DNA from 3 places in the Dyadobacter fermentans DSM 18053 genome. Region 3 is predicted to be linked to each of the others. Evidence: riboswitches for the same ligand, from Rfam matches in the RefSeq annotation. Region 3 holds a riboswitch; each other region holds the start of a gene.
The links. Region 3 has a riboswitch for cobalamin ahead of DFER_RS00495 (TonB-dependent receptor). Riboswitches for the same ligand answer to the same signal wherever they lie in the genome.

Region 1 (2,269 bases), 3.4 Mb from region 3:
GGCATGAACGGCCACCTCGCGCTCAACGAGCCCGGCACGTCGTGGGACAGTTACGCCCACATTTCCGAGCTCGATCCGGTTACGGTCGAAGTAGGGCAAAAGTATTTCCAGCAGCCCACCGCCCTTACCCGGGGCATTACCGTCGGCATTCGTCACATTCTCGACGCCAGCGCCGCTATCCTGCTGGCCTCCGGCAAAGCGAAGGCATCGGTTATCCAACGGGCGCTCGCATTCCCGGTTTCAAAGGACTTCCCGGCAACGGTTTTGCAGAATCACCTGAATGCAGAGTTCATACTGGATGCCGATGCGGCGGAGTTGATTTAGTAATAGTGAAATCACTTTTCAGACCGCTTTTTCGATCCCAATTCAGATATTTTATCCAGCCGAAACCTTTAATTTCTTCCTACTTCACTGAATTCGCAGGCCCTTTTACCGCTGAATGACGGTTGCGCCTAAATTTGACGCAGTTCTTTGTGAACGCCCGTCAATCGGGATGGTGGTTTTTGCCTTTGGTGCCCTCAGCCAAAATCGAGCAAAACAAAAAGGAACCGTGTGCAATTCACGGGCAGTCGTGCTACTGTAAGTATCCGCTCTGAGCATTCAGGGCCTGTTTTTACCCTCGCGACCCATTGCAGCGCCCCGGCGCGGCGAGAAGGGCGGTGAAAATGATACAAGCCAGGAGACTTGCCATCATCCTCAATGGCTTTTCCCTCACGGATGGGGAGCAGTCAAGTATTGATTTACCCCATTTTTTGGCAGTACCACAGGCTTCCGGCTGGTTCGGGGGGACTGTATCGGTTCGTTTTCGCAGGAAAGCTGCGTGTTGCCGCCATGGAATGAAGTACCGGCCAGCGTCCGCAACAGGCGTTTTTGTCGGGATGGGGGGTGTTTTCACAGGGTTTTTATTAACTCTTTAAACACAAAAAAGTATGTTGTCACACAACCTCGGCTACCCGCGCGTGGGCAGCCACCGCGAACTCAAAAAGGCCAGCGAACAGTTCTGGGTCGGCACTATCGACCGCGATGCATTGCAGAAAGTCGCCCGTAAGCTTCGCCACCAGAACTGGGAAACGCAGCAGAATGCAGGCCTTGGCCTGATCCCTTCCAACGATTTTTCGCTCTACGACCATGTGCTCGACACGTCGCTCATGGTGGGTGCCATTCCCGAGCGTTATCATCAGTTGCTCGACGGCAAATCGAACAAGGAGCTCGACCTTTACTTCGCCATGGCGCGCGGTTATCAGAAGAACGGGCTGGATATCAATGCCCTGGAAATGACCAAATGGTTCGATACCAATTACCATTACCTCGTGCCGGAGTTCGTGAAAGGCCAGCGGTTCAAGCGGTATTCGGAGAAGGTTTTGCTCGAATTTGAAGATGCATTGCATAAAGGCATCGTGACTAAACCCGTGCTGCTGGGGCCGGTTACCTATTTGATTTTGGGTAAAGAAAAGGAAGCTGGTTTCGATCGGATTGATTTGATTGATAGTCTTTTACCTGTTTATATATCTATCCTGAAAGAGCTTTCCGCACGAGGTGCCGAATGGGTGCAGCTCGACGAGCCGGGGCTTGTTCTGGATTTAAATGAAAAAGAAAAGCTTGCCTTCCTGAGCGCATATAGCCAGATCCGGGAAGCACTGCCAAAGCTGCGCATTCTGGTAACGACCTATTTTGGGCCGCTGGAAGATAACCTGGCCATTGCAGCCGCATTGCCGGTGGACGCCTTGCACCTCGACCTGACGCGCGGTGCCGAAACGTTACCTCAAATCCTGGCCGATGAATCATTCGTTTCTTCCACTAAAAAACTTTCGCTGGGCGTGATCGACGGCCGGAATATCTGGAAAAACGATTACCGAAAGTCGCTCGAATGGATTGGGGCTGCGGTAAATGTGCTGGGCGAAGAGCGGGTGTGGGTTGCGCCGTCGTCGTCGCTGCTGCATTGCCCTTATGACCTCGATTTGGAAAAGAATGAAGCGGTGCTCACGCCGGAAATCAAGAACTGGATGGCATTTGCCAAACAGAAGCTGGCGGAAGTCACCACCTTAGCAAGGCTCTCGACGACAGATTATGCGCATGATAGTGCATTTACCGACAACCAAAAAGCGATCGAAAGCCGTCGCAAGTCTGCATTGATCCACAAGCCGGTGGTAAAAGCGAGGGTAAGCGAAGTGCACGAAAGTGATTTCGACCGGCAGAATGCATTCAACATCCGGCAATCCGTTCAACTGGAAAAACTGAAACTGCCGCTATTTCCATCCACGACCATCGG
Region 2 (2,269 bases), 600 kb from region 3:
CGCAAACAGTTCGGGATAGCCTCCGGGCAGGTAAAGCAGGTCGGTTTCGGGTAAACCGGCGTCATGCACCGGGCTGAACCATTGCACGTCGCCAAATGCCCGCAGCGTTTCCACATTCTGATGGTATAGGAAAGAGAATGCCTCGTCCCGTGCAATTGTAATGCGGAGTTTCGGGGACTGACGCGGCCATGCAATAGTTTGATTTTCAATATTTAAAATCTTTTCCTGAACGGACAGTGCTCCTGCATCGTCACTTGAATGCTTACTGGAAGTGATTTCAAGCAAACGATCAAGATCCACCGTCTGCGGGATAACTTCCGCCAGCCGCCGGATAATTTGTTCGTAATTGGTTTCGGTGGAAATACGCAGGCCCAGATGCCGCGAAGGAATATGCAGCGCCTCGTTCCTGGGCAGGTAGCCAAGGGCTTCCACACCAGCATCGGCGCAGGCATCCTGCAAAAACCGGTAATGCGATTCCGTACCCACAAAATTGAAGATCGCGCCTACGACCCGAATGCCCGCATGGAAATTTTTCAGCCCGTAAATGAGCGGCGCCGCGGAATAGGCCATCGACTGCGCATTAATCACCAGCACCACCGGAATATCGAGCAACGTCGCTATTTCCGCGCTGCTGCCTTTCATCTTGTCGGCCCCATCGAAAAGCCCCATCACGCCCTCGGCCACGCTCACGTCCGCCTGCGAGGCATAATGCGCGTATACCGCCCGCATGTGCGCCTCCGAAGCCATGAACGTATCCAGGTTCACGCCCGGCCGGCCGGCGGCATTGGTATGGTGGATGGTATCGATATAATCGGGCCCGCATTTGAACGGCTGCACACCAAACCCACGGTCGCGCAATGCCCGCAGCAATCCCAGCGTCAGCGTGGTCTTGCCCGAGTTGCTCGACGGAGCAGAGATCAGGAAACTGGATTTTGAAACAGACATATTCACCATCGCTGAATTCAAAGTATGGACAACTTCAAACGCATTCGATAGTAAAGAAAACAGAAAGGCATTCCCCGGGACGAGATGTTACCCGGTGATCGTCGGATTGCCGGGGCGGGCGAAAATCCGATGAATATCCAAACGAGACCCTGCTTCATACCGCGAAAGCATTGTCAACAAGGAAAGGATGGGTGTTCTGGCTTAGGTCATCGAATCGATAACCCTTTACAGTTGCGCGACAGCTCGTGATTTCCACCACATGGGTGGCCCCGACGATTCCCCCGTAATGCGTTGATACGCAGTACCATTTCCTGTTGGAGAAGTATGTTAAAGAACTTTTTGTGCCGTAAAGGTAACGGTATTCGGGTATTTTTCTGGCTTATCTCCGACAAAAACACCTAGCTTTGCAACATTCATTGGTTCGCGCCTCCGGCGTGATTAAAAGGGAATCCGGTGCAAATCCGGAGCAGTACCCGCTGCTGTAAGTTCACTAACGATGCTCTTGTCTGATGTCACTGGGATCGAAATTTGAATGATCGAATGACTGAATGATTGAATGATTGAATAGAATTTATTCGGTCATTCAATCATTCAGTCATTCAATCATTCCCCCGGGAAGGCGCAAGAGTTGAACGAGCCAGAAGACCTGCCGTTGAATGTTCCGGTTTTGCTTTCGGGAAGAAAGGCAAGAGGAAACGGCGGGCTGCATGGCGGCTTCGCTCTTCCCTGCATTCTCCCATAAGTTATTTTCTAATTTATGCGGAAATCCAAATGATTCAGTATCTGCTAATTGACTCGTTGCTGCTTGGCGTGCAGCATTCCTTCGAGCCCGACCACATGGCCGCGGTTTCGGTTCTTGCCACAGAAGAAAGTGAAGGTCCGGACCGGCGGGGCACAGCCCGGCCGAGCGCGGCCCTCCGGTGGAAACTCATCTGGCGGTCGTCGCATTGGGCGCTCGGGCATTCGGTTACGCTCATTTCGTTTGCCGTGCTGGTGCTTTTGCTCAAATCCACGCTATCCCTGCAAGTGGCCGATCAGGTGGAGTTGCTCGTAGGCCCGCTGATGATCTGGTTGGGCATTCTGGCGATCCGTCGGAATTTCCGGACGCAAAAGCCCGCTGCCACTGTCCAGGAGGGCAAGGTTAGCCGTTCGTTCTGGGTGGGAATGGTTCATGGCCTGGCCGGGACCGGCGGTGCTTGTGCCGTGGCGCTTACGCTGGCGGCGCGGGATGCCACCACGGCTGTGTGGATTATCGTCCTGCAAAGCGTCGGGATTATCCTTTCGATGTCCGCCTATGGCTATTTCTTTGCTTTTTCGGTCGGTC
Region 3 (2,269 bases):
GCACCGGCACGGATTCTTCTTGTATTAAAGCTGCCATAACTAGCCGAAAAGTCCGCCTTAAAGCCCGCAGTGGGCCTTTTTCTGACGATATTGATAATGCCGCCCAATGCCGAATGTCCAAACAGCACGGAAGCCGGCCCTTTCAGTATTTCTATGGATTCCACATTGGCCAGGTTCGTGTTCGGCGCGCTGGTGGAAATGTTGTGCCGCTCATCGCGCACGCCATCCACCAAAAGCACGAAGTTGGAAAAACCGCGGATTGTAAAATGCTGAAAGCCGCCGTAGGTGTTGTTGGCCCGCACGCCTGTCGTATTTTTCATGGCCTCGCCCAAATCGTCGATACCGCGCTGTTCGATCGTTTTTGCCGATATGGTGGAAGTGGTGATGGGCATATCGCGCAGCGGGACGTCGATTTTGTTAATGCCCGAATAAGCCTGGCGCCGCGCGGTACTGATCACGACCTCGGAAAGCTCGTTGGTGCTGGTATTGAGTTTGTAATTCAATTCCAGCGCCTGGCCATCTTTGAGAACGATATTTTGCTTTTTTGCCTCATGGCCCACGCCGGTGGCAACGAGCGTGTAGCTTCCTGCCTGGACGTTTTTAATGTCAAACCGGCCGTCCGCGTCGGTTACGGCCGCATAGCTGGTGCCTTCCAGCCGCACGCTGATCCCGGCAATAGCATCGCCTTTTTCGCTTTGAATGGAGCCTGTCACCCGCCCCGGCGCAGCGCCGAAACTGGGAAATGAACACCATAACAGGGCGAATGAAATGAGTAGTAAAAATGAATTTTTCGCCTCCCTGCCGCTAGTCCGCGAGCAGCAGAATGTAGATGTTTGCATACTTTTAACTGATGGTTAGATGAGTTAAAGTCTCTTGCAGTATTTCAGGAAGCTTTCTTGGAACAACGGGGAACGGTCACGCAGGGGCGTAGTGGTTTTGTGATACCAAAACCATCAGACACAACAGATCCAGACCGACATACTTTATTCCGCGAAAGCGTCGACAACGTGAAAAGGCAGGTCTCCTGACTTGTAACATTTATATCATCCTTCCCAGAGCAATGATTGAATTTTGAATGAGTGAATAATTTAAATACTATTCATTTATTCAAAAATCAGTCAGTTATCTCCAGTGGATATAACCGATATAAACTTGAAGTGTTACTTACAGTTGCGCGACAGCTCGTGAATTGCACACGATTCCCTATTAATCTGCTACTTAGCAAAACCTTTCCCGATGGAAAATGAAAGAAAAGAACTTTTTAAGGGTGTAAAGATAAAAAGCACGGTGGCAATCACCACCATGCTTTCATGATTACTGACAAGTTTACATTTTTGCTGGCCGCCCGCCAGGCTAATGTGGTTTCTGATGCGCGGGGTTGCTTACGAACCGCTCGTCTGTCAATGTTGCCAGAAAGGCGATGATCTGGGTCTTCTGGACAGCACTGAATGCGAAGCCCTGCTGCGGGATGCGGCCATCGAGCGTGGCCGAATGCTGGATGCCGTTTGAATAATGGTCGAGCACCTTTTCGAGCGTGGGTATGCGGCCGTCGTGCATGTAGGGTGCTGTGAGCGTTACATTGCGAAGCGACGGCGTTTTGAATTTGCCCAAATCACCCTCGTCGTAGCTGATCCGGTAGCGGCCCATGAAGATTCCCTCGTGATCCTGGTTGTCGAAACGGCTGTCGAGCCCGTTGTTGTGGTAGCCGTTGTCCGTGAAAAGCTCGCCGGAATGGCATCCCTGGCAATGCTGCCGGACCAGCGCCAAGCCCGACATTTCTTCCGGAGTGAGCACTGCGCCGTTGCGTCCTAGCCGGAAATCGTCGTACCGCGAAGTCGCCGAAACGAGTGAGCGCTGGAACTGCGCGAGCGCTTTGGCCACATTCTGCGAGGTTATGCCTGCCGAAAAAGCCTCCTGGAAACCCTTCACGTACGACGCATCCGCATTGAGTTCATCCACCAGTTCGTACAAATCCTGGGCCATTTCGTCATGGGCGGTGAGCGGCCCGAACGCCTGCGATTCCAGGTTAGTCGAGCCGCCGTCCCAGAAAAGGCCGTTGGTCGCCCAGGCCAGATTGAACAGCGCCGGTGCATGCCGCAGCAACTGCGTGTCCGACACGCCTGATGTGCTAAGCGCGACCCCGTCGCTGAATGCCTTGGCGGGATCGTGACAGCTTGCGCAGGAAACCTTGTTGTTGGCCGACAAGCGCCGGTCATAGAATAGCTGCCTGCCCAGCCGGATGCCGGCCTCAGTCATAGGATTATGCGCA

Region 1: another riboswitch for cobalamin. It lies ahead of metE (5-methyltetrahydropteroyltriglutamate--homocysteine S-methyltransferase); the one in region 3 lies ahead of DFER_RS00495 (TonB-dependent receptor).
Region 2: another riboswitch for cobalamin. It lies ahead of DFER_RS26765 (cobyrinic acid a,c-diamide synthase CobB); the one in region 3 lies ahead of DFER_RS00495 (TonB-dependent receptor).

What each region holds. Positions count from the first base shown of each region.
Region 1 is NC_013037.1:3,479,123-3,481,391, reverse strand. Features, by position in the region: gene DFER_RS13915 (glucosamine-6-phosphate deaminase) at 1-324, shown strand, start outside; cobalamin riboswitch at 486-706, shown strand; gene metE (5-methyltetrahydropteroyltriglutamate--homocysteine S-methyltransferase) at 930-2,269, shown strand, end outside.
Region 2 is NC_013037.1:6,483,050-6,485,318, reverse strand. Features, by position in the region: gene DFER_RS26765 (cobyrinic acid a,c-diamide synthase CobB) at 1-945, opposite strand, end outside; cobalamin riboswitch at 1,115-1,269, opposite strand; cobalamin riboswitch at 1,346-1,613, shown strand; gene DFER_RS26760 (hypothetical protein) at 1,717-2,269, shown strand, end outside.
Region 3 is NC_013037.1:116,683-118,951, reverse strand. Features, by position in the region: gene DFER_RS00495 (TonB-dependent receptor) at 1-839, opposite strand, end outside; cobalamin riboswitch at 998-1,247, opposite strand; gene DFER_RS00490 (cytochrome-c peroxidase) at 1,354-2,269, opposite strand, start outside.